3 regions of the Planococcus sp. TJ-307 genome follow, and region 3 is predicted to be linked to each of the others. Evidence: riboswitches for the same ligand, from Rfam matches in the RefSeq annotation. Region 3 holds a riboswitch; each other region holds the start of a gene.

Region 1 (8,218 bases), on a different contig from region 3:
AAACGAAAACCGCTGAGAAACTCTCAGCGGTTTTGTTTTTGATAATAGATATAATCGAGGGCTCTTCCCTCTTTGCCAAATTGCCGAAGAAACGAGGTAATCTGTCCTCTATGGTAACTGGCATGATTCACAACCGTAAACAGCATTTCTTCACGCGTTGAAGAAAAATCATCTCCACGCATATTTTGATACTCAAGTGTTTCCTGCCACTGCTCTTCGGACAGCGAAGCGAAAAACAACTCCATTTCCGCATGCAGCAGCTCAAAAGCATCAATCGCTTGTTGGGTTGTTCCTACTTCGAAATGCTCGAATGCCGGTTTGGCTATACCAGACATTCGCAGCAACCACAGTTTTTCCACACCGATCACATGCGCAATGGTTGCTTGAATGGAAGAAAAAGAGTTGGCTCCCTCTTTCTGATAAAACTCCTCACCGGTTTTTTGAACGTGTTCCAAGCAAGCCAGTGTCGCCCATTTGTGATAAGAAAACAGTTTTTCTGTATTCATCCTTTACGCACCTTCCTCCGCTTTTACTTACGATTCAAACCAGCGTTGCATTTCTTTCCACCATTTTTTGTAGGTGGCCTTGCCCTTTCAAAATTCCTGCTCAATCATAGCGTAGTAATAATGGTCTTTCCATTCGCCATTGATATAGAGAAACTCCTTTAGCAAGCCTTCCCGACGAAATCCGGTTTTTTCCAATACCCGAATTGATCCCTCATTATCCGGAGACACATAGGCCTCAATACGGTGGAGACGAAGTTCTTCGAACCCAAAAACAGTCATCAGCTTGACCGCCTCCGTAGCAATGCCCTTGCCGATATAAGCTTCATCGATTGAGTAGCCGACCAAGGCACTTAAAAAAGGCATACGCTTCACACTGTAGACAGAAATATGACCGATCAGTTTTTTTGTCTCATGCTCAAAAATCCCGACGCTGTACTCCCGATTTTCTCTCGCCTGGTAGATTGATTCCCGAATTTTTTCCCGCTGCACTGCTGCTGAGAAATAGCTGTCGCGGTGTCGCGGTTCGTATACAGACCAATAATCCCGGTTGCGCAGCAGCAATTGCACCATCTCTTCTGCATCGTCCACAGTTAAACTGCGCAGGTAACAAGTCTGCCCTTCGAAAAGCAAGTTCATACTAGGCCTCAGCAGATGTCAGCGAAATAAATTCTTCGGCATCCTGGACACATAAAGCGATTCCTTTTTCCCAGAAAGCCTGCTGCGTGATGTCTTCGCCCAAATGTTTCATTGCCAAGTCTTCTGCAGACATCACTGCTGTATCGCGAAGCAACGCCAGGTATTTTTCTTCAAAGCCGCTCCCTTCTTCCAATGCTTTTGCATATACACTCAAAGAGAACAAATAGCCGAACGTATACGGGAAGTTGTAAAACGGCACATAAGTAATATAGAAATGCAGTTTAGATGCCCAGAAATGCGGGTGCGTCGATGCCAATCCGCCTGCAAATCCTTCTGTCTGTGCCTGCTCCATCAATTCATTTAACCGGGATGCCGGTACAACGCCTTTTTTGCGTTCTTCATAGAAACGGGTTTCAAAAAGGAAACGCGAATGGATGTTCATAAAGAACGCCACACTGCGCTGGACTTTATCTTCCAGCAACGCAATTTTTTCTTCCTTGGACTGCGCATTTTTGACTGCCGCATCTGCCACGATCATTTCAGCGAATGTCGATGCAGTTTCAGCTACATTCATTGCATACGACCGGTTCAAAGAGTGGACAGGACGAAGCGCATAAGTATGGAACGCATGGCCAAGTTCATGCGCCAAGGTCGCTACATTGGACATGGATCCACTGTAAGTCATAAAAATACGTGACTCTTCACTCAGTGGCAAGCCGGTACAAAATCCACCTGGCCGCTTGTTCGGACGGTCTTCGGCTTCAATCCAGCCTTTTTCAAATGCTTGCTGCGCGAATTGCTCCAGCTCAGGTCCAAATTTCCCAAACTGCTTAAGAATGAATTCTGCACCTTCTTGATAAGAAAACTGCTGGGTGCTTTTTGTTACCGGTGCGTCCACGTCATACCAATCCAGTCCGTCTTTGCCCAGCAGTTTGCCTTTTTGGTTTAGATAGTTGACGAAAGGCTGCTTGTTGTTGCTAATGGCTCCCCACATAGCGTCCAATGTTTCCTGCTTCATGCGGTTGATATGCAACGGCTCCTGGAGAGGATTGTCCCATCCACGCTTTTTATAGGTTTCCAAACGGAATCCGGCGATGGAGTTTAAAGTCTTAGCGAAAAACTCTTCTTTATCTGTCCAAGCCTGTTCCAGTTTTTCGTAAGATTCTTTTCGCACTGCTGCGTCTTTGTGTGAGCTTAAGTTATTTGCCTGCCCAACGGATAACGATTTAGGTTCACCATCCACAGTAACCGTAACTTGGATTTCTCCAACCAGCATATCGTACAACTGGCTCCAGCTATGGTAGCCATCTACGCCTAAAGCGGTAATCAGGCTTTCTTCTTGTTCAGACAGCAGCATCTTCGCTTCTTCGCGCCATTCGTTCAAAATAAAAGTGAACTCCCGCAACGATTCTTCTTTGAGCAGCTCTGTCCATACCCCTTCTTCTGTTTTCGACAAATCTTGTTGAATTTTTTGGAATGAATTTTGAAAGCGCGCTGACAGAGAAGAAGCCTCACTTTCCAAAACGCCTGCTTTTTTATCTTGTGTATTCTGAGCCATCAGACAGCCGATAAATGCACCGGATTGGCTCAGATGCCGCATCACACTGTTCATGTGTTCAAGTAAATCGGCTACTTTTTGAGCATCTTCTTTTTCAGTCGGCACTTCAAATTGGTGGACCAACTGTTCGAATGCAGAAATTTTTGTTACTGCTTCGTCCATATGCAGCCGTAATTCCTGTGATTCACTGCCTCCTGGAAATAGCGTATCCAAGTCCCATACTTCCGGATATTTAACTGTCATGACATTGCCCCCTGGTAAACTAAATTTTCTAAAAATGCTCCTTTAGTATATCATTTTTCTTTCCGGAATCGGAACATTATTCCACTTCTCGAGAAAACACTTCACCTTATCGCCATTTCTAGGAATTTTTTTGGAAAAGGATATTTGTTGATTGAAACGGCTACCGTTATACTGAAATGAAGGAGGGATTCCGCATGATTCGTATTTTGCTTATGACAATCGCTTTTATATCCGTAGTTGTCATGAATACTTTAGCAAACACCTTGCCATTGAATAACCAAACCACAGGCGAAATTTCTAATCGGCTTCTCGTCCTATTTACTCCAGCTGGCTATGTATTTTCGATTTGGTCTATCATTTATCTATTGCTGGCTGTTTGGATCATTGCTTTCTGGGTGCGTTTTAAAAAGGGAGAGATTCCTTCATCCAAGATCGCTTTGTTTTTCATCTTAAGCTGCATCTTTAATATCGGCTGGCTGCTGTTGTGGCATTACGAGTTTTTTGCTTGGTCAATCATTGCAATGCTCGGATACCTGGTAGCGTTGATCGCCCTTTACCTGCAATATGGAAATTCGGAACGAACTTTTACTGAACGGCTTCCAATTTCAGTTAATATGGGTTGGATCAGTGTTGCAACCATTGCCAATATCAGCTTTGTTCTGACTTATTACAATTGGAGCGGATGGGGACTCAGTGATCAGCTCTGGACAGTAATCATGCTGACAGTGGCGACTGCACTCGCTTTGCATATTCGCTTCCACCATTTCGATATTCCGTTTGCCGCGGTCTTCATCTGGGCATTTATCGGAATCGCCGTCAAGCATGGTACAGGTGAAATGCTGGTAACAACAGCCTCTCTTTTCCTGAGCGGTGTTATCTTAACCGGTATTTTGCTCATCAAAAAAAGAACGGCTCCAGCAGTTCAATAAAACTGCGGACTACTCGATACAAACGAGTAGGTCCGCAGTTTTTTTGCAGAAAAAAAGATCCGGTTTATGGACCGGATCTTTTTGTTTCTCTATTTAATTTGTTATTTATCCAGCTTGGTAAGCAAAATGGGTTCGCCTTTTGTGACAAGAACCGTGTGCTCAATCTGCGCCACCAAAGATTGGTCCGGCGTAATAAATGTCCAGCCATCGCCAGATTCTACAATGTGCTCGGCTTTCTGCGAGATAAATGGCTCTACTGCCAGCACCATGCCTTCTTTCAGGATGGTCGTCTCCCATGCATCGTAATAATTTAAAATGTGCTGAGGAGCTTCGTGCAACGATTTGCCGATGCCATGGCCGGTCAGATTCTTGATGACGAACAATCCTTGTTCTTTTGCTTCGCGTTCAACTGCTTTGCCGATTTGGTTAAGCTTTGCACCAGCTTTTACTTTTGTCATCGCACGATCAAAAGCCGAAGCAGCCGCCTCACAAATTTTTTCTTTGTCCGCATGCCCTTCCCCAACAACAAACGAAATGCCAGTGTCAGAGAAATAACCTTCGTATGAGCCGGAAACATCGATATTCACAATATCCCCATCCTGGATTACGCGGTCGCCCGGAATGCCATGAGCTACTTCTTCGTTAACGCTGATGCACGTAAATCCTGGGAAATCATATTCCGATTTCGGACCGGAAACACCGCCAAGCTCCTCAAAAAGTTTACCGCCTAATTCATCAATTTCCTTGGTAGTGACGCCGGCTTTGGTTGCAGCCTTCATCGTTTCCCGAATTTCAGCTACCATTTGGCCAGCTTTTTTTAACATTTCAATATCTTTTTCATTAGTTGCTATCATCAATGACCCTTCTTTCAAGCTTTTCTATTCAAGAATTATACCACAAAATTAAATCACAGGCTCCTGGTTCGGTCCATTTTATCCCTTGCGTTGGCATAGAAAAGAAGGCTGTCCAAGGACAGCCTTCCCATTTTTAGGCTTCTGCATCCACCAGCTTTGGGGCTGCCGCAAAAAGCGCAGCACAGACAAAAGCCGCCAGCAAAAATACCGGTATCATATAAGTTGCATTGTAGATGACCGAGTAGATGACCACATTGCCTTCAGCAAACATGCCGAAGAACAAGATCCCCGTCACCACGTGAACGAGATAACGAAGCGCCGAAGCAATCAATACACCCAATACAATTACCGTAAGCATCTTACCGGTTTGTTTGGTTTGTGCATGCTGCAAGTATTTTGTGCGCATGACGCCTGCCAGACCTACCACTCCATATGCCAAAAGATAGTCCAACAACACTTGCATGACGACGAATCCAAATGACAATGGTGTGACCGAGATAAAACCGGAAACAATTTGCAGCAGACCCACAAGGAATCCCGTCAGCACACCGGCACCGACTCCTCTTCTAAAAGCGATCAATACGATTGGAATCATCACCAGACTGACAGATCCGCCTTGTGGCATCCGGAACGAAATAAAATCCAGAACAAACCCAAGAGCTGCGAAAATGGCGATTTCCATCATTAACAAAACTTTTTTATTTCTCATGACTTCCTCCTTAATGTGTGATGCACATCACCAGAAGGGCCGTGAATAAAACCATATTAAAAACGACGCCAGGACAGAGCCTGGCGCCGTTGTAAGGGCCGGTTTCCATCCACATCCCTGCGCAAGTGTTAACTTACAGGTTCAAAGGGTAAGAACAATTTGTTCACTCTCAGCAAAAGCTCCCCTTGTGGTGTATACAACTATTTGACTTTCACCTGTATTGTACACAAGCCTCCTCTTTAATGCAAGGCTGTTTTAAGATAGTCTGATAGGGTAAAGAAATGAATAGAAAAGCTAATTGAAAGGTGGTGGAGGCAGCCGAGATTTCGGGCTTGCCAAAAAATGATTGAACTATTAAAAGACTTAATCAAAATTCAAAGTGATACAAAAGAAGGAGCAAACGAGGCTCTTCTTTTTTGTGCAGATTGGCTGAAGGAAAAAGGCGAAACGGTCACTGTCCATGACAACGAAGGCTATTTGATGTTGACCGCAACTAAAGGCCAAGGCGAAGAAACTTTAATTTGGAACGGCCACGTAGACGTTGTCCCAGGCCATAAAGAACAATTTTCTCCAGTCGAAGAACAAGACCGTCTTTACGGACGGGGGTCTGCAGATATGAAAGCCGGGGTTGCCGCAATGATGCAGGCGTTTATTGAACTCGACAGCAGCAGCCTTAACCGTATCGTTCAACTGCATATCGTAACCGATGAAGAAATTGGCGGCCGCAACACGTCCAAGTGGCTGGTTGAACAAGGATACCATGGCAACTTTGTTATTTGCGGAGAACCGACTGGACTGAAAGTTGGCCTGCAGTCCAAAGGTATTTTGCGGATGGATATGACGTTCAAAGGCAAACCTGCCCACGGCAGCCGTCCATGGGAAGGCATCAATGCCATTGAATCGGCGATGAAGTTCCATATGGCGATCACGGATCTGCCATTCCGAAAAGAATCAACCGAATATTACGAGCACCCTTCCGTCAACCTGCCAATCATTAAAGCAGGCGACCGCTATAACGTTGTTCCTGAAATTTGCGAAATGTCATACGATATCCGCTTTATGCCAGGACAGGACAAAGATGAAATAATCCGTCAACTGGTAGAACTGGCTGATACATTAGATGTCGATATGGAATATAAAGCTTTAGGCTCTACACCTGCACTTACTACGACAAAAGAAAATTTATATATTCAAAGTTTGCAAAAAGCGATTTTGGACACAACTCAACAAGAACCCGTTTTATTCGGCCAGCACGGCGCAGCAGACACCCGCTACTATGCGGCAGTAACCGGCGGCGAAGGTGCTATTGAATTTGGCCCGAGCGGCGATGATTGGCATGGCAACGCTGAATATGTGTTGATTTCAAGTGTCCATTCTTATAAAGATATCTTGTTGGCACATGCGCAATCTGCATAAAAGGTTTGCAATCCGAAGAATTCGGGAAAATGATAAGTATTAACCCCATGAATGGAGAGATTTAAATGGCAATTGGCAGACTATTGAAATCAGCGATAAAATACGGACCGATCGCGTACCCGATCATTCGTAAAGTTTTAAATAAAAGAAAACAAGGCAAAGCTGGACAATCAGCTCCTCAACAGCCTGATACGCGTGGCAGAAAACGCTAAAATAAAAAAAGTTCCGGCATACACATGCCGGAACTTTTTTTTGGATTAAGAAATCAGCTTAAAATTCACGGGCGCTTCCGCTTTTCTTTGTCCAGACTCCAGCGCCCAGCTCTTTGGGGCATAAGCCAATCCAGCTGTGGGGCAAAGAGCGCCACACTGCCGGTCTGTCTTATGCCCAGCAGAGCTGCACGGGCGCTTCCGCTTTTCTAGATATAAGGCATTGCTTCGCGCAGTGCAAAATAACCGGTTGGGCTATCGTCAGAAGGCCGCTGTGCTGTTTCGTCAGCTTCGTTATCCTCAGCATTTTCTGGCTCTTCCTGATCCTGTGCTTCCATAATTTGCTCGAAAGACAATGGGTTCGGCGGCGGCATTTCAAAATCTTCCACCGTCCAAGCTTCCTGGTATTCACTGAAAAACGCATTCGCCATGGCCTGATAACCCGCTGCATTCGGATGAACATCCGCTGGATTCGGAACTTTATCCACTGCATTTGAACCAAATGATTGGTCTACTGATACAAAAACAGCCCCTGCCTTTTCAGCCGATCGCTGAAGAATTTCATTGAGCCGGTCAAGCTGTTTGGCAGTTCCGTTCTTTTGGCTGTCACGAACGTGCGGGTAAGCAAAGTAATACCCCATCACGTAAACCGTTGCTTCAGGGGATTTTTCCGTGAGTTCTGCCAAAATCAAATCCATATTTTGTCTTGCCTCGTTAAGCGCAAAATCCACTTGAACTTGTTGGAAAGTCAAAGACCCCTGTGCCGCGTCTCCCTGGACAAGGCGCAAAAGATCGTTTGCCCCGGCCGAAACAGTAATAAGATTGGCTGAAGACAACACTTCTTCCGCTTCCTCACTTTGGATGCTGTCTAATACATCTGATGTGGTGAATCCTGGAAAAGCCAAGTTTTTCGAATAAAATGCCACCGGCTGATTGCGCGACAGCTCTTGGGCGATCAAATCTGCGTAACCGGCATCTATTTGGCGGTCAGGCGTCTGCCCTGCTGCAAGTGAATCGCCAATAGCGATATAAGCCGCTGGAATTTGAAGTTCAGCCTGTGCAGCAGCTGTTCCGCTAAACAGCAGAAATCCGGCCATTGCCGCTATCCAATACTTCTTCATTTCAATCACCTCTTAGAATGCCCAGTTTCCATTGCGG
Region 2 (8,218 bases), on a different contig from region 3:
TGAAAGTTTACATTTTAGCCTTATCCACCGTCGCAGTCGGACTTGTGGAACTGATTGTTGGCGGCATACTGCCAACAATTGCTGAAGAGTTTGGCGTTTCGCTGAGCTCAGCCGGCCAACTGATTACCTTATTTGCTTTAATTTATGCCATTGCAGGCCCCCTTTTGCTGGTCGCAACCAGTAGGTTTGAACGGAAAAAAGTCTATTTAATTTCGCTTGCGGTCTTTTTCATTGGGAATATTATGACGTTCTTCAGTCCGGACTTTACCTGGATGATGATAGCGCGCGTCATTACCGCAGCGAGCACCGCACTTATTGTCGTTTTGTCTCTGACCATTGCGGCCAAAATGGTTGAACCGCCTTACCGTGCGAAAGCGATCGGCCTTATTTTCATGGGGATCAGTTCCTCACTCGTTCTCGGGGTGCCGCTCGGCATTCTCATTTCCGATGCCTTCGGATGGCGCGTCATTTTCCTTGGAATTGCTGCTTTGTCCCTCGTTTCCATGGCGCTGATAGCACGCTTTATCCAGCCGATAGCTGGAGGTACAGCGGTACCGTTAAAACAGCAGCTGAAAGCGGTAGCTAGTGCAAAAATCGGTACAGCCCACCTCGCCACCATGTTCATGCTTGCCGGCCATTACACGGTCTATGCTTATTTCACCCCGTTTTTGGAAAGCAACCTGCAGCTAAGTTCATTCTGGATCAGTGTTTGTTACTTGGTATTTGGGATTGCGGCAGTTAGTGGAGGTGCCATCGGCGGAATCATGTCCGATTCAATCGGCTCGAAAAAAAGCATCATCATTGTCATTTCAACGTTTGCTGTTGCTTTGTTTCTGCTTCCGCTCACGACATTCTCTCTCGTTGCCTTCCTGCCGGTAATGGTCATTTGGGCAGCACTGAGCTGGAGCCTCGCTCCTCCTCAACAAAGCTACTTGATTGAAACTGACCCAGACACATCGGACATCCAGCAAAGCTTTAACAATTCCGCTCTACAGGTTGGCATCGCACTTGGTTCGGCCATCGGCGGCATCACCTTGACACAAACCGGCTCGGTATCTAGTACGGCATGGGTAGGTGCTGCGATTGTACTGATTGCTCTTGGCTGTGCTGTATTTTCTTTGACTCGTCCGACAAAAAAGCCCGTTACTGGACAGACAAACAGTCAGACATTCAATACCGGCTATGAACAATAATTACATTACTAAATAAAGCTCTGATAGAATCGATTGATTCTATCAGAGCTTTTATCTGTTTTTAAATAGAAAATCCAATGGCGATTTTCGTTTTTTTTGGAAGATCCCTTTTTCTTTCGCCTCTTTCAGCCATTGGGGAAACTCATTCAGCATTTGATTGTACAGTTTTTCATCGGTCACTGCGTTAATATCGGGAACATGGAAAAAGTTAGCGTTGTCGACGACGCGCCCGCTCATCTTATCAAGCTTTTTGAGCACATCAAAGTTGGAATCGCCTATACCGATAAACTGCCAGAAAATCGGCTTATCAGAGGATTCTACGATGAATTTCTTGATGCCTGACTTGCATCCGCCATCATTGATAAAAACCAAAAAGACTGGGTCTTCACTCGGTTCTTCTTTAATATACTTCTGAATAACGTCTTCCATCACTTTCGGTTCATCGTTCCGACCGAATTTGTGGACACTGTCGTTGGACAAAATATTCTTTTCCACATAGCCCATAAAAGTGGCTTCGGTAGCCGCCGGCAAACGGGAAAACTCATGGTCATAAACCCAAACATCAAGTGCACCGTCATCATCAAACTGGCTCGCTACCGCAAGCACACGTTCAACCACTTCTTGCACCACACCATCACGATAAAGCTTCCGCATCGACCCTGTAATATCTAGCACAATGCCAACCTTTGCCACAACCCCTGTTAACTTCTTTTTTTCCAATACAATACTTGCCGTTTCTTTCTTAAGGGAAATCGTACTCATTGAATAGCCTCCTCTTATCATCTTGTTTTTAGTATAGCGAAGATCCCCAAACTTAAAAAGGAAATATTGGAAATATTTAAATTTGTAAACACTAGTTCTTCCCTCCTTATGCAGAAGCCATACCCAGAGCGTCCGGAGTGATTTCAAACATCCTTTCAAACTGCCACCTTTACTTTTTTCCAATCTCTTCTTTACATCTTCAACCTCTTCCTCTACACTAAACCCATCGGGAACAACCCGAACACAAAAACCGCATACCGTTTTCTGCACTAGGGGTGCCCATTATGGCTGAGATGCAAGCGCAAGCTTCGATCCCTCATAACTCGATCAGGATAATACCTGCGTGAGGAAGTGCGGCGCATTTCTGAAATAATTCCTTTTGTAATTATTTGTAGATTATGGCTGCATCTTCACGGATGCGGTCTTTTTTGTGCAAATTTTTAGGAGGAATATTGTTATGGAACCATTGCAATGCGGAACTAGCCCAATTGTCGGATTTCGTTTTTCGCTGCATCCGATGACCGGCGATTTTATTCAAGTAATTAAAGGAGCGTTAAACGAGACCGACACTTCAAATGTCTGGATGCATACCGATGATGTGTCGACAGTCATCCGCGGAAAGCAGAACCACGTCTTCAATGTTGCCAAGGCACTGGCGCTGCATACTGCGAAAACTGGAGCACATGTGGCGCTGTCTGGTACGTTCTCAATCGGCTGTCCAGGCGATTCATCAGGCGACGTCTATCTCGAAAAAGACGATGTGCTGTTAAACACTGATAGTACTCAGCAATACGTGTCTTCCCAGTTTGCTTTATACCCAATGAACAACCCGGATTACATGACCGTTATTTATCGGGAAGTTGAGCGTGCCAAGCAAAAGGGTGTTTTCAATGACTCCATGCATTATGCCAGTGGCATTCACGGAGACATTCATGATGTGTTCGCCTTTTACGAAGAATCTTTTACACATGCCTGCTCCGAAGAACATCGCCATTTGGTCATGACCGTATCGATGAGCATCAACAGCCCCTCTCATGGAGGTGCTTGATTTGTTGAAATCGTAGAAATTAAAAGAAGTCGTGTTGATGTCGCTATTTGCAGTGGTTTTTGGCATCGTGTACTTGCTGTTTTTGCACGTTGCAAATATTTGGGCAGCATTGATTGGTCCGCTCGCCTATGAATGGATTTTTGGCATTTGGTTTATTGTATCGATCATCTGCATGTACATCATTCGTAAGCCCGGAGCTGCCTTCCTGTCCGAAACCATGGCGGCGACAATTGAAGTATTGATTGGCAATGCGGTCGGTCCCCGTTTGATCTTGTCAGGAGTTATCCAAGGGCTTGGTGCTGAAGCAGTATTCACATTAACCGGCTACAAGCATTTCAATATTCTCATACTGATGCTTGCCGGCATTGGCTCAGCTGTTTTCAGCTTTATTTACGGCTATTTTGTCTCAGGCTACGCAGCGCTCGATCCATCGTTTGTTGCATTAATGTTCACGATTCGTGTTTTAAGCGGTGCAATTATCGCAGGCATTGGCGGAAAGTATATTGGTGATGCACTGCTTGCGACTGGTTCGCTTCGCGGGTACGCCATTGCACGTGCGAAAAAAGGTGATGTGAATGCCTGAAAAAGTTTTCACTTTGGAAAAGCTGTCTTTTCGCTTTCCTGAAAACGAGAGAAAGACTTTGAGTGCCCTCTCATTTTCAGTTTCCCCTGGTGAACGGCTCGTTCTAACCGGTCCAAGCGGCTGCGGCAAAAGTACATTGCTTTATTTGCTGAATCGATTGTATCCGGACAATTGCGATGGCTTAGTCGATGGCAAAATGGAGTTGTTCGGAAAATCGGCTGCCAGTTACACTGCTGGTGAAATCAATCATCGCGTTGCCACTGTTTTTCAGGATCCTGACTCACAATTTTGTATGCCAACGGTTGAGGACGAACTTGCCTTTACCCTTGAAAACTTGCAGACGTCATTTGCCCAAATGGAGCCGCGCATCACAGCAGTTTTGGAAACTACGGGACTGGCACATATGCGGAATGCCGTTATTCAATCCTTGTCCGGTGGAATGAAACAGCGTGTAGCGACTGCATGTGCACTGATCATGGAACCGGAAGTCTTATTGCTGGATGAGCCTTTGTCTCATCTGGATCCGTATACCGCAAAGCAATTTGTCCAGTGGCTGGCGAAATTGCAGCAAGCATCCAACCTGACCATTATCGCAGTCGAACACCGTTTGGACAGTTGGGGTTCTTTTTTTGAGCGTGAAATTCAATTAAGCTGTGATGGCCGCATAGTGAGCGATCAAAAGTTCAGCTCCAGCCAGCCAGTGTCATTTCCAATACGTCATTCTGTTAAACAACCAGCGATTGCTTTGCGCGCCGACGGGCTGTCAGTCACCATGAAAGACAGGCAATTGCTCGAACCGCTCACGTTTTCTGTCAGCAGAGGTGAATTGGTTGTGGTTGCTGGCCCAAACGGCAGCGGCAAATCAACGCTTATAAAAGCCTTGTGCGGAATCTACAAAAAATCGGCAGGAACGGTCGAATCAGATGGAATTGGTTATGTGCCACAATCCCCAGAATACTTGTTCATGACGCCAAGCATTCAGCAAGAAGTCGCTTTTTCAGGGGCCACTAGTCAGACTGACTTAGACCTCTTAATGTTGCGCCTCGGCCTTGAAGAAATTAAAGACGCGAATCCATTCGCTGTCAGCCACGGGCAAAAACGGCGTGTGGCAATTGCCGCTATGCTTGCCGACAAACGGCCAATGCTGCTGATGGACGAACCGACTTCCGGCCAGGATACGGCTGCTTTGCTTGAGCTTTTTGAGTTAATTGATCAAGGTTCGAAAGAGGGGACAAGTTTTTTGATCATCACGCATGATATGGAATTTGCAGCAAGTTTAGCTGACTCGGTGCTGCTGGTTAAAGACGGCCAAATGACTGGGAAATTTCCGGCAAATGAAGTTTGGTGCAACGACGGGCTGTTGCTGATGCACCATTTGTTGCCTCCGAAAGGAGTGGGACCTGCTGCGAGATCTTTTGCATAACATGAATCCATCCATCAAATTTATTGTAGTCACTTTATCCATGCTGGTTATCGCGTTTTTCTTCAATCCATGGACTCCATTTTTGTTTTGGATATGCCTCATTTTGCTCCAACTAACGATGAGCCGTACAAAATGGAAGCTTTGGCTATTGTTCATGCTGCCATTTACCATAGGAGCAATCGGTTACCTATGGACAACGCTCGTCTTTGGTGAGTCAAACGATGGGATCGTCATTTGGTCATTTGCCGGAATTGATATAACCGAAGAGCGATGGTCACAGGCTTTGTCGTTAGCATTTCGCGTTATGGCATTTTCTACCTTGTCTCTCCTCTTTGCCTTCACCACTGATCCCGTTAAGTTTATTTTAAGCCTGATGCAACAGCTCAAACTGTCACCTAAGCTTGCATACGGGGTTATGGTCGGCTATCAGTTCCTGCCCATTATGAAAGAGGAATTTTTTCAAATCCAGCAGGCTCAGAGACTTCGCGGAGCTAAAATTGAAAAATACAGCTGGCAGCGATTAATAGCCATGCGCCATATCTTATTACCGATGCTTGCGGGAGCTGTACGCAAAGCCGAGCGGTCTGCATTTGCTATGGAAGCGCGCGGCTTTACAGGCGAACCAAGAATCGCTTTCTACCACCAGGTTCAAATCGGTCGCATTGATTTTCTCATGACCGGTGTTTTTCTACTCATTCTCTCCTCCAGTTGCCTTATAGGAACTTGGTTGAATTAAGGGTTTGGCGGTAAACTTAAGGGAAAAATCCTAATTTGAGGGTTTTTCTCTTTTTTTGTTTATTACTTGTATTGAACTTTGAAAATATTCCTTATGTAGTAATTTACATAGTAAGTAAAATACAAGATTTGTTTAGAATCTTTTAATCGCTTATAATGAAAGCAGTTACATGATCCTATTGGATGGGAGGAATTACTGTGAATGAATTTCAGCTGCTTGACGAACAAGACAATCGTATTTACTTTGTCTTCGCACCAAATCACCCTCAGTCACTCTCCTTGTTCGAACAGCATCTGGAAACTATTTTATCCAGAGTCTCATCTATCGATTCTAATGGAGAACCGTATTTATGGATTTTAAAAAGAATTGCCATAATTGGTGAAGATAAAATCAGCTATTTTCCTGACAATGAATTATTGATCGAACCTGACGTGTTTATGGAGACATCCATTCATTTGGATTACATAATATTATTATTTATTAAACACTCTCCTGCTTCTCCATTTGAAATCCAGCCAATTCCAACGATTGAAGGCCATACCAATTTCGAAGATGCACAGAAAGAAGCATTGGAAAAAATAACTTCCTTAAAATCGTTGTCTCCTCATATCGAAATAAAGGCATTGGGTGCCAAAATGATTTACAACATTCCTTTAAAGTAAAGCTTTTGAAAAAGCAAAAACCTTTCACGTAAGTTATGGCATACAAATAAACCAATGTTGAAACTTGCGCCTTTGAGGGCTTGCTTCGACATTGGTTTTTGAATTGAACTGAATGAATCCTAAACTATGTATGCTTACACGGCTCCAACATGTCCGTATGACCTTACTCAATATCTTGTTTTTTGCTTTTATTGATCAAATAAACAAAAATAGCCACAAGAAATACAATCATAGCTGTTCCCCAATTCACACGTCCTGCTTCTGCATCCAGGCCGGCTTTGACGACTTCATTTTTTGCTCCCACAGTGGACACTCCAGCTACTTTTGCATCAATGTCCCTAAGTTGAAATATCGGATAAATAGAATCTTGCAGCAACAAATCTGGTATTTTAATCGTTGACCAGATGACAACAGGCACTTGACCGGTCGAAAGGTCAGGACCCTCCACTTTTAGATTGTTCGGATGGAATTCAACTCCAATTGATAAAAATAAAGTACATACCAGTATCATCATCGTTTTATTCATCTGCTTCCGCTCCCATTTGGATGATGTACGACGTATTCTTCTCTAAATAAACCAACTATTTCGGGTTTTCTTTCTGTTTGAAGATACTGAGCAGCGCATCTTCAAACAGCAGCCCCGATCGTCTTTATTTGCATATGGGATTTTCTAATGTCTCTAGTATTTTCTTGAGACATTCCAAATGCAAAACGAAATGACACTAACACTCGATAACAGCAACCTGTCCTCCAACAAATTCAGGGTCACGGCCTGTCTCTGCTGATGGCTGGCTATTTTAGGGAAATCCAGCAATCAAACAAAAGTCCACCTTGTTCTTTGTGATTGCTAATTGCTGTTATCATTTACTTTAACATAAATGAGAATGATTATCAATATCATCTTTCGATATATACGTAAACTCAGTACATGTGTACAAAGCTTTCCCGCAACGTTAAAGTAAAAAAGAAAGTTACAAGTGGGGTCGAAAAGCATCCACTCGACAGCCGTCGTCCTGTTAAAACACATAAAAAAAAGAGCTGAAATTTCAGCTCTCTAAAGTTCCGTATGTGATATCATCTTCATCATTTGCATTGACTCCGTTTTTCACATGAACAATTGTCCGCAAAATTAACTTTGCGTTTGTACTTTCCAAAATCCAACGTTCATCTGGTACAATTTCAAATTGCTGCATGACTGTATCCTTTGACTTGACTGAACCTGCAAATTCCATCGATTGTTTCGCGACAACAGTTTCATAAAAATCAAAATCGCTGTCGTCTCTTGTATCTTCTACAAGCTTAACTACATTTAACTCGATAAAATCAATGGTCTGTTCGCCATCGCCGCCATCAAGATAAATGGTACCATTTAACGTTTCGCCTTCTTCTAAATGCGGCCTTTCCACAACGGTGTTCACTTTTAACGAGCCTATGCCGATAGATGATAAAAAATTTTTGAACTTCATAACGCAGAACCCTCCAACTTTTGTTAGTACTTATATACCACAATAATACTTTTTTAAAACAATACTACAATTCGGTGTAGTCATATTGATTTTCCAAATTGATCTCATGTTTATTGTAGCGGCGTTTAAAGAGTTTATAAAAATGAGAAACCAGAACACGCAGCAAGGCATACATAGGTATCCCTAATATAACCCCCACGATTCCAAACAAGGAACCTGCTGTCAACAGCACAAATATAATTGTTACTGGATGAATAAACAATGTTTTCCCCATAACTTGCGGAGAAATCAAGTTGCCTTCTACCAACTGCACAACCGTCCAGACGATTGCAAGTTTAACGAGCA
Region 3 (8,218 bases):
CTCATGGCATGCAGACTTGGCTAAAAACGGCACAATGCTCCAGAAAAAAGAACAACTGGTCTAAAGAAAAGCGCAAGCGCCCGTGTAGCTCTGCCGGGCATAAGACAGCCTGGCGGAGCGGCGCTCTTTGCCGCACAGCTGGGTGGTCTTATGACCCAAAGAGCTGGGCGCTGGAGTCTGGACAATAAGAAAAGCGGAAGCGCCCGTGTAAGCTCTGCCGGGCATAAGACAGCCCGGCGGAGCGGCGCTCTTTGCCGCACAGCTGGGTGGTCTTATGACCCAAAGAGCTGGGCGCTGGAGTCTGGACAATCAAGAAAAGTGAAAATACTATATAAGTCAAAAACCAGGCTGCCTTTTTCAGGCTGCCTGGTTTTTCAATTACCGATTTCCATAAACCTCAGAGGTGCTGCGTGTGTACAGTTCAATGATATGGCCGAAAGGATCCTCGGTATAAACTAGATAATGAGGCTTTCCTTTATTAATGTTCCATATCTTGCTTCGCTGTTTGCCGCCATGCTGAACCGCCTTTTCGATTGTATCGATCAAGTCATCGACAATCAGGCAGATATGCATGAATCCAGCATGTGGTGCATAGTGTTCAGCGTGATATGTAGGATCCTGAAATTCAAAAAGTTCAATGCCGACACCACTCGAAGACATCAAATGAACATTGCGCATTTTTTTCAGTGCATCGCCTTGAAGATTTAAAGTCATCGCTTCTGGATTATCATCCGCCGCATCAAAATTGAATGGACCTGCTAAGACGTAGAAGCCGAGGACTTTTTTATACCATTCAATGGCTTTGTCCAAGTCCGGGACGGCGAGCCCCACATGGGTGATAGCGCTCATAACAACCACTCCTTTCTACTTCTCTCTACCCGCAAGAATAATAAATTAAGCAAAAAGTAAAGTTAGACTTTTCTGTCTAAACAAAAATAGTTGTTGTCAAGCGTTATTTTTAGTATTATAATAAGCAATTGTGAAATTTGAAATGAGGGTACTAAAATGAAAAATTCCATCTATGGGTTAACGATAGATCAGTTAAAAGAATGGTTTTTAGAGAACGGCCAGAAAAAGTACCGTGCCGAGCAGGTATGGGACTGGTTGTATATTAAACGTGTCACGGAATTTGCAGAAATGAACAATCTTTCGAAGGATTGCATCCAGTTGCTCGAAGACAACTTTGCCATCCGGACATTGAAAGAAACCGTCAAACAGGAATCAGCGGACGGAACAATCAAGTTCCTTTTCCAAATGCAGGATGGCAACTTGATTGAAACAGTATTGATGCGTTTCAAATACGGGAATTCAGTTTGTGTCACGACACAAGTCGGCTGTAACATCGGCTGCAGTTTTTGCGCCAGCGGACTTTTGAAAAAGAGCCGTGATTTAAACGCGGGCGAAATTGTTGAGCAAATCATGCAAGTACAAGCACATTTTGATACTCAGCAAAAAGAAGAGCGCGTCAGCCATATCGTGGTAATGGGTATTGGCGAACCGTTTGATAACTACACGAACTTGATGGGCTTCCTGAACATCGTCAACTCGCAAAAAGGCTTAGCTATTGGAGCTCGCCACATCACGGTTTCGACAAGCGGCATCGTACCGAAAATTTATGACTATGCGGACGAAGGGTTGCAAGTGAATTTAGCTATTTCGATTCATGCCCCAACCAACGAATTGCGTACACGCATCATGAAAATCAACAAAGCGTATCCAATCGAGAAACTGATGGCTTCCATTGATTACTATTTGGAAAAATCCAACCGCCGCATCACATTTGAATACATTTTATTGCGCGATGTCAACGACCACGTTGAAGAAGCCAATCAATTGGCGAAATTGCTGGAAGACAAGCGTCATCTATCATATGTCAACTTGATCCCGTACAACTCGGTTGATGAGCACGATCAGTATCAGCAAAGCACTCCAGAAGCCATTACGGCTTTCTACGACGCTTTGAAGAAAAAAGGCATCAACTGTGGAGTACGCCACGAGCAAGGCGCCGACATCGATGCAGCTTGCGGACAATTGCGAAGCAAGCAAATCAAAAAAGAGAAAAAAGTAGCAACCGTTTAATAGAACCGAGAAGAGCGTTCCTGGAATTTCAGGAACGCTCTTTTTGTTTTTCATCCTTTAGGTCTTTTTCGGCCGTTTGTAATTTACAGATAATTGTCTATAATTAAAACAACAAAGAGATAAAAGGAGAATGCGGAATGGCAGAGATCAGGATTGAAAAACTGGGAAAACGATATGATAAAGGTACTCTTGCCGTATCGGATTTTAATCTTCATATTCAAGATGAGGAATTCATTGTTTTTGTCGGTCCTTCAGGATGCGGAAAATCTACCACGCTTCGGATGATTGCAGGATTAGAGGAAATATCAGAAGGTGAATTATATATAGATGACAAACTGATGAACGAGGTCGAGCCGAAAGACCGGGATATCGCGATGGTTTTTCAGAACTATGCCTTGTATCCTCATATGACCGTGTCTGAAAATATCGCTTTTGGCTTGAAACTGCGCAAGGTAAAAAAATCTGAGATTAAACGGCTTGTCGATGATGCAGCAGCCATTCTCGGGTTAGAAGATTACTTGGACAGAAAACCGAAAGCCTTGTCAGGCGGACAGAGACAGCGCGTAGCTCTCGGCCGCGCCATCGTTCGCGATGCGAAAGTCTTCTTGATGGATGAGCCGCTGTCTAATTTAGATGCCAAGTTACGCGTGCAGATGCGGGCTGAAATTGTTAAACTGCATAGGCGGCTGAAAACAACCACTATTTATGTAACGCATGACCAAACAGAAGCCATGACGATGGCTACCCGTATCGTCATCATGAAAGACGGGTTGATTCAGCAGGTCGGTTCGCCAAAAGAAGTCTATGATTTTCCGGAAACCCGCTTTGTGGGTGGTTTTATCGGCTCTCCTGCCATGAACTTCTTTGAGGGAAAAATCGATCAAGGTACTTATATAATGGGCGACAAAGTACTGGATATCCCGGCACCGATAATGGCCACGCTGAAGAGTGAAGGCTACGAAGGCAAGTCGGTGACGTTGGGAATCCGTCCAGAGCATATTCACGTCAACAATGAAGATTTGTCAGGTATTCCGGCAAGTGAGTTTGAAGCGGTTATTACGGTTGCTGAATTGACAGGGGCTGAAACCATTCTGCACGCGGTATACGCGGAGCAGGAATTTATTGCACGTGTTGAAGCTGCGACCACCATTGAGCCCGGAGATACCGCTACGCTTGCATTTGATATGGCCCATGCCCATTTCTTTGATGAAGAAACGGGAAATCGCATAAAAGCTATAGAATTATCAGAAACTATGATATAGTAATTTCGAAAACTTAAATAAAAACACCACTAGGGGAGCCGGATATCGGCTGAGACGAGCATAAACTCGGACCCTTTGAACCTGATCTGGATCATACCAGCGGAGGGAAGTGGCGACCGTCTGCTATTTCCTTTATCGACTGCATACGCCGCTTCCCTTTACTGGGAAGCGGCGTTTTTATTTTGTCCAAAAAGAAAGGGAGATGGGAATATGACATTTTGTAAAGAAGCGAGAAAAGAATGCAACAGTCTGTGGCAGGCAAGCTTTGATCATCCATTCGTCAAAGGAATTGAAGATGGGACATTGCCGATCGATGTTTTTCGTTTTTATGTAATGCAGGACGCTTATTATTTATCGCATTTTGCCAAAGTGCAGGCCCTGGGAGCATCCAAAGCAACAGATTTAGAAACCACCCAGCGTTTTGCCGTTCATTCTGCGCATACGTGCAGTGCCGAAATGGCGCTCCACGAATCATTCATGGAGCTGCTTGAAGTCACAGAAGCAGACTGGACTGCCTTTGAGCCTTCGCCGTCTGCTTATGCTTACGTATCGCATATGTACCGTGCGTCGGCTGGTGACTTGGCCGATGTGCTGGCCGCTATTTTGCCCTGCTATTGGCTTTACTACGAGATTGGGGAACGCCTGAAGAACGCCAAGCCAGATCATCCGATTTATGACCGGTGGATTGAAACATATGGCTCCGAGGAATTTGGGGCGCTTGTCAATGAACAGATTGCCCGCATGGATCAATTGGCGGAAGGACTGCCGGAAGAACGCCGAAAAGAGTTGAAAAGCCATTTCCACAAGAGCAGTTATTACGAGTGGAACTTTTGGGACCAGGCATGGCGAAAAGAATGCTGGTCTATAGATGCTAGTGAAAAGGCAGGTGTATAAAATGATTCATCAGATCAAAAGAAAAACCCCGATTATCCACTGTATCACCAATCATGTGGTATCCAATTTTCAAGCGAACGGCTTACTGGCCATTGGTGCTTCGCCGATCATGGGAGAGGCACCGGAAGAAGCCGCAGAGCTCGCTGCTTTGTCGCAAGCCTTGTCATTGAACATCGGAACGCTGCATGCAGAGTCGCTGAAAAGCATGTTGATTGCTGGGGCGACTGCTAATCGGCTTGGAATTCCAGTAGTGCTGGATCCAGTGGGGGCAGGAGCGAGCCTCTTTCGGAAAGAGACTGTCCGCAAAATTTTGGATGCAGTTGACGTCAGCGTCCTTCGCTGCAATGCAGGAGAGCTTGCAGCTATAGCAGGTGAACAGTGGCAGTCCAAAGGAGTAGATGCCGGAGAGGGGCTTCTAGACGTCAGAGAACTGGCCATCTCGACTGCAAAAAAACTGGGCTTGCTGGTCGCAGTTACAGGAAAGACGGATGTTGTTACTGATGGAAAATCAACAGAAGAAATCCCTTTCGGCGACCCGATCATGGCTTCCATCACAGGAACGGGTTGCTTATTGAGCAGTGTGGTTGCTGCAGGAATGGCCGTTGAATCTGAAGATCCTTTGAAAACAGTTAGCCGCATGCTGCAGTTTTATGCAATTGCCGGTGAACGGGCTGCTAAACTTGCGGCACTTCCAGGTGATTTTCAGCTGGCTTTTATCAATCAGCTGGCCACCTTGACCGACGATAAAGTAAAAGAACAAATCTATTTGCAGGAGGGAAGGCTATGACTAAGATTCCGCAAACTTTGACGATTGCTGGATCTGATTCAGGTGGGGGTGCGGGGATCCAGGCTGATCTGAAAACCTTTCAAGAGCTGGGTGTTTATGGAACTTCTGTCATCACGGCAGTGACCGCACAAAATACAACAGGTGTCGCTGCTATTTATCCGATGTCCAAGGAAGCGGTGCGCGAACAGCTAAAAGCAGTGGGCAGCGATTTTGAAATTGCGGCGTTAAAAACAGGCATGTTGTTTGATCCTGGAATTATAAAAGAAACGGCTGCTGCCATCCGGCAGTTTAGTTGGCATAAGCTAGTTGTAGATCCGGTCATGATTGCCAAGGGAGGTGCCAGTTTATTGCAGCAGGAGGCGGTGGAAGCACTTAAAGTTCATCTATTGCCGTTGGCGTTTCTGGTTACCCCAAACATTCCAGAGGCGCAGGCACTGACAGGGATCTCCATTACAGACCCTGCCAGCAGGCACCTGGCAGCACAGCAGATTTTGTCCATGGGTGCAGAGGCAGTTGTTATTAAAGGTGGACACGGTAGGGATCCAAAGTACGCAGAAGATTATTTCCTGCATGCCAATGGGGAATCGGTGCTGTATCGTTCTACCCGCATTGCAACGGTGCAGACGCATGGTACTGGCTGTACATTTGCCGCAGCTTTGACCGCGGAACTCGCTAAAGGCCAAGAACTGCCGGAAGCAATTTTCATTGCAAAACAATTTATCCAAGCAGCGCTTAGGGTGCCGCTAAATATTGGAGCTGGCCACGGACCAACTAATCACGCTGCATATAAAGCAGCGATAGCAAGCCACGAAGGAGTGGAAAGCATTGAAGTTTTCCGATAAAGCAGCAATTTATTTTATAATGGGATCAAAGAATTCGGGAATACGAAATCCTCTTAAAGTATTGGAGGAGGCATTGGAAGGGGGCATTAGCTACTTTCAGCTGCGTGAAAAAGGGGAAGGCGCTTTAACAGGTACCGATTTGCTTGAATTTGCTTCGAGCTGCCAGCAATTATGCCGCGGCTATGGTGTCCCGTTTATCGTAAATGACCTTGTCGATCTGGCATTGCAAATCGATGCTGATGGTGTTCACATTGGACAGGATGATGCAGAAGCTGGGCAGGTCCGACAAAAGATTGGGAAAGAAAAGATTTTAGGTGTCTCTGTCCACTCGATAAAAGAAGCTCAATTAGCTGCAGAAGCCGGCGCAGACTATATTGGAATGGGTCCGATTTTCGGTACTACTTCAAAAGCGGATGCAAAAAGGCCAGCTGGCGTTAAAGAAATTCAGGCGGTTGCAACAGCGTTTCCGTTATTGCCAATTGTGGGCATCGGGGGCATCAAGCCTGAAAATGTGACACAAGTATGGGAGGCAGGCGTTGCGGGAGTTGCCGTTATTTCTGCAATCTCAGAAGCACAGGATATTGCACAGCAGATTGCCGCGCTGCAGCCCCAAAGTAAAGTAGGTGACGGGAAATGAACACGAAAAAACTAGTTATTATGGCAATGTTCGTTGCCATTGGAGTAGCAGGCTCTGCTTTTGTTTATTTTCCTGCGGGTGTTGCCCGTGCCTATCCTCTTCAGCATGCGATCAACGTACTGGCAGCAGTTTTTTTTGGACCGGGTCCGGCTGTGATGATCGCTTTTTTGACAGGAGTCGTTAGAGTGCTTACAGGAACCGGCTCTCTTTTAGCTTTTCCTGGGGGAATGATTGGGGCTTTACTTGCGGGAATCCTGTACGCTAGATTCGGCAAAGTCTGGTTTGCTGCTATAGGAGAAGTTTTAGGAACTGGGATCATTGCCTCATTAGTGGCCGTTCCTTATGCGCGGCTTTTTCTTGGGACAGAGTTTGGAGCGCTATTTTTTGTCCCTCCATTTTTCATCTCCAGTCTGGCTGGGGCCATATTAGGAACGGTCGTGGCAGCCCGTCTCGCAAGAGTGGAAACCTTAAAAGCATAACAAAAAATTACGGGATTTTCTGGAAGGTGTTTATAAATTCTTAATTGCGGGGAAACAGTGCAATATAGACTTTTAAAAAGGGAGTGGACAGAATATGGTAAAAATTGCAGTTGAACATCCATTTACGTCAGTACGCGAAGCTTTAGAGAAAAAAGGGTATCAAGCAGATATGCTGGAAGAAAAATCAGATTCTACGGATTATGACGTCATCGTCGTGCGCGATCAGGCAGATTTGGCTGATTACCACATGAGCGTTTCACTTGTTGAAGCTAAAGGCCGTACATTATATGAAATCGTAGAAGAAGTAGAAGAACGTCTTGTACGTGGCGGTAAAATTCAAGCGCCACAGCCTACAGAAGCTGAACGCAAAGACCATCACAGCGGTGGAGGCGGCGGATTCTTGGCCGGTGCAGCGACTGGTGCAGTAATCGGTGCAGCAGCCGGGCTTTTGTTTGCACCAAAGAGCGGCAAAGAGCTTCAAGAAATCGTCAAAGAAAAAGCTGCCAGTGTCAAAGAGCATGACGATGACAGCTCTGGTGGAGCAATGGATCAAGTAAAAGAAAAAGCTAATCAGCTGAAGGACAAAACTAGCGGCATTACAGATAAAGCCAAAGATAAAGCTGATGAGTTAAAAGCGAAACGTGTAGAAAAGCAAGAAGAAAAAGAAATCAAGAAACAAGAAAAAGTGATCGAAAAAGAAGTAAAAGAGCAAGAAAAAGCTGAAAAAGAACATGAAAAAGCTGAAAAAGCAATTGAGAAAGAAATCAAAAAAGCCGATAAAGAAGCTGAAAAAGAAAAAGGCGGCATCGAAGTTGTTGAATTGGGTGACGCATCTGTCGAAAAAGACAGCACTGGCAGCGTAACGGTTAAAGCTGAAGATAAAAACAAAAAGTAATATAGTATAAAAAAGGTGTCTGCCGTGTATTTGGCAGACACCTTTTTGTATTGGAAGCAAACTTCACTGCAGTATGCCAGTCAGAGCTACACGGGCTTTTCCGCTTTTCTTTATTCCGAGGCGACTTTGTCTATAGGGTCATGAGGTGTCGGTTCGGGTACACGGGATAGGACCGCTAGACCAATGACAAATAATATGACAAGGCTGAATACACCCATGCTTGAGTTACCGGTTACTTGTGAAGTGATGGCCACAAGCAGAGGCCCCGTGATGGCGGCGAACTTGCCGAAAATGTTGTAAAAGCCAAAAAATTCATTGGAATTTTCTTTAGGAACAAGTTTGC

The links. Region 3 has a riboswitch for thiamine pyrophosphate ahead of tenA (thiaminase II). Riboswitches for the same ligand answer to the same signal wherever they lie in the genome.
Region 1: it holds a riboswitch for thiamine pyrophosphate, as region 3 does, so the genes downstream of both, thiT (energy-coupled thiamine transporter ThiT) here and tenA (thiaminase II) in region 3, are expected to answer to the same signal.
Region 2: it holds a riboswitch for thiamine pyrophosphate, as region 3 does, so the genes downstream of both, AC4EHK_RS07800 (YkoF family thiamine/hydroxymethylpyrimidine-binding protein) here and tenA (thiaminase II) in region 3, are expected to answer to the same signal.

What each region holds. Positions count from the first base shown of each region.
Region 1 is NZ_JBZDOJ010000006.1:37,136-45,353, forward strand. Features, by position in the region: gene AC4EHK_RS17310 (beta-class carbonic anhydrase) at 1-16, shown strand, start outside; gene AC4EHK_RS17315 (DinB family protein) at 24-506, opposite strand; gene AC4EHK_RS17320 (GNAT family N-acetyltransferase) at 594-1,142, opposite strand; gene AC4EHK_RS17325 (M3 family oligoendopeptidase) at 1,144-2,943, opposite strand; gene AC4EHK_RS17330 (TspO-related membrane protein) at 3,138-3,872, shown strand; gene map (type I methionyl aminopeptidase) at 3,974-4,726, opposite strand; gene thiT (energy-coupled thiamine transporter ThiT) at 4,860-5,435, opposite strand; TPP riboswitch at 5,533-5,631, opposite strand; gene AC4EHK_RS17345 (M20 family metallopeptidase) at 5,778-6,851, shown strand; gene AC4EHK_RS17350 (hypothetical protein) at 6,917-7,063, shown strand; gene AC4EHK_RS17355 (SGNH/GDSL hydrolase family protein) at 7,270-8,181, opposite strand; gene AC4EHK_RS17360 (aminopeptidase) at 8,194-8,218, opposite strand, start outside.
Region 2 is NZ_JBZDOJ010000002.1:303,516-311,733, reverse strand. Features, by position in the region: gene AC4EHK_RS07810 (MFS transporter) at 1-1,193, shown strand, start outside; gene AC4EHK_RS07805 (vWA domain-containing protein) at 1,245-1,955, opposite strand; TPP riboswitch at 2,217-2,322, shown strand; gene AC4EHK_RS07800 (YkoF family thiamine/hydroxymethylpyrimidine-binding protein) at 2,413-3,003, shown strand; gene AC4EHK_RS07795 (ECF transporter S component) at 3,038-3,586, shown strand; gene AC4EHK_RS07790 (ABC transporter ATP-binding protein) at 3,579-5,009, shown strand; gene AC4EHK_RS07785 (energy-coupling factor transporter transmembrane component T family protein) at 5,011-5,745, shown strand; gene AC4EHK_RS07780 (hypothetical protein) at 5,943-6,407, shown strand; gene AC4EHK_RS07775 (hypothetical protein) at 6,571-6,933, opposite strand; gene AC4EHK_RS07770 (sporulation protein) at 7,454-7,873, opposite strand; gene AC4EHK_RS07765 (AI-2E family transporter) at 7,938-8,218, opposite strand, start outside.
Region 3 is NZ_JBZDOJ010000001.1:377,356-385,573, forward strand. Features, by position in the region: gene scpC (succinyl-CoA:acetate CoA-transferase ScpC) at 1-64, shown strand, start outside; gene AC4EHK_RS01815 (VOC family protein) at 379-849, opposite strand; gene rlmN (dual-specificity RNA methyltransferase RlmN) at 1,006-2,079, shown strand; gene AC4EHK_RS01825 (ABC transporter ATP-binding protein) at 2,217-3,341, shown strand; TPP riboswitch at 3,363-3,466, shown strand; gene tenA (thiaminase II) at 3,552-4,235, shown strand; gene thiM (hydroxyethylthiazole kinase) at 4,237-5,022, shown strand; gene thiD (bifunctional hydroxymethylpyrimidine kinase/phosphomethylpyrimidine kinase) at 5,019-5,864, shown strand; gene thiE (thiamine phosphate synthase) at 5,884-6,501, shown strand; gene thiW (energy coupling factor transporter S component ThiW) at 6,498-6,980, shown strand; gene AC4EHK_RS01855 (YkuS family protein) at 7,075-7,875, shown strand; gene AC4EHK_RS01860 (MFS transporter) at 7,986-8,218, opposite strand, start outside.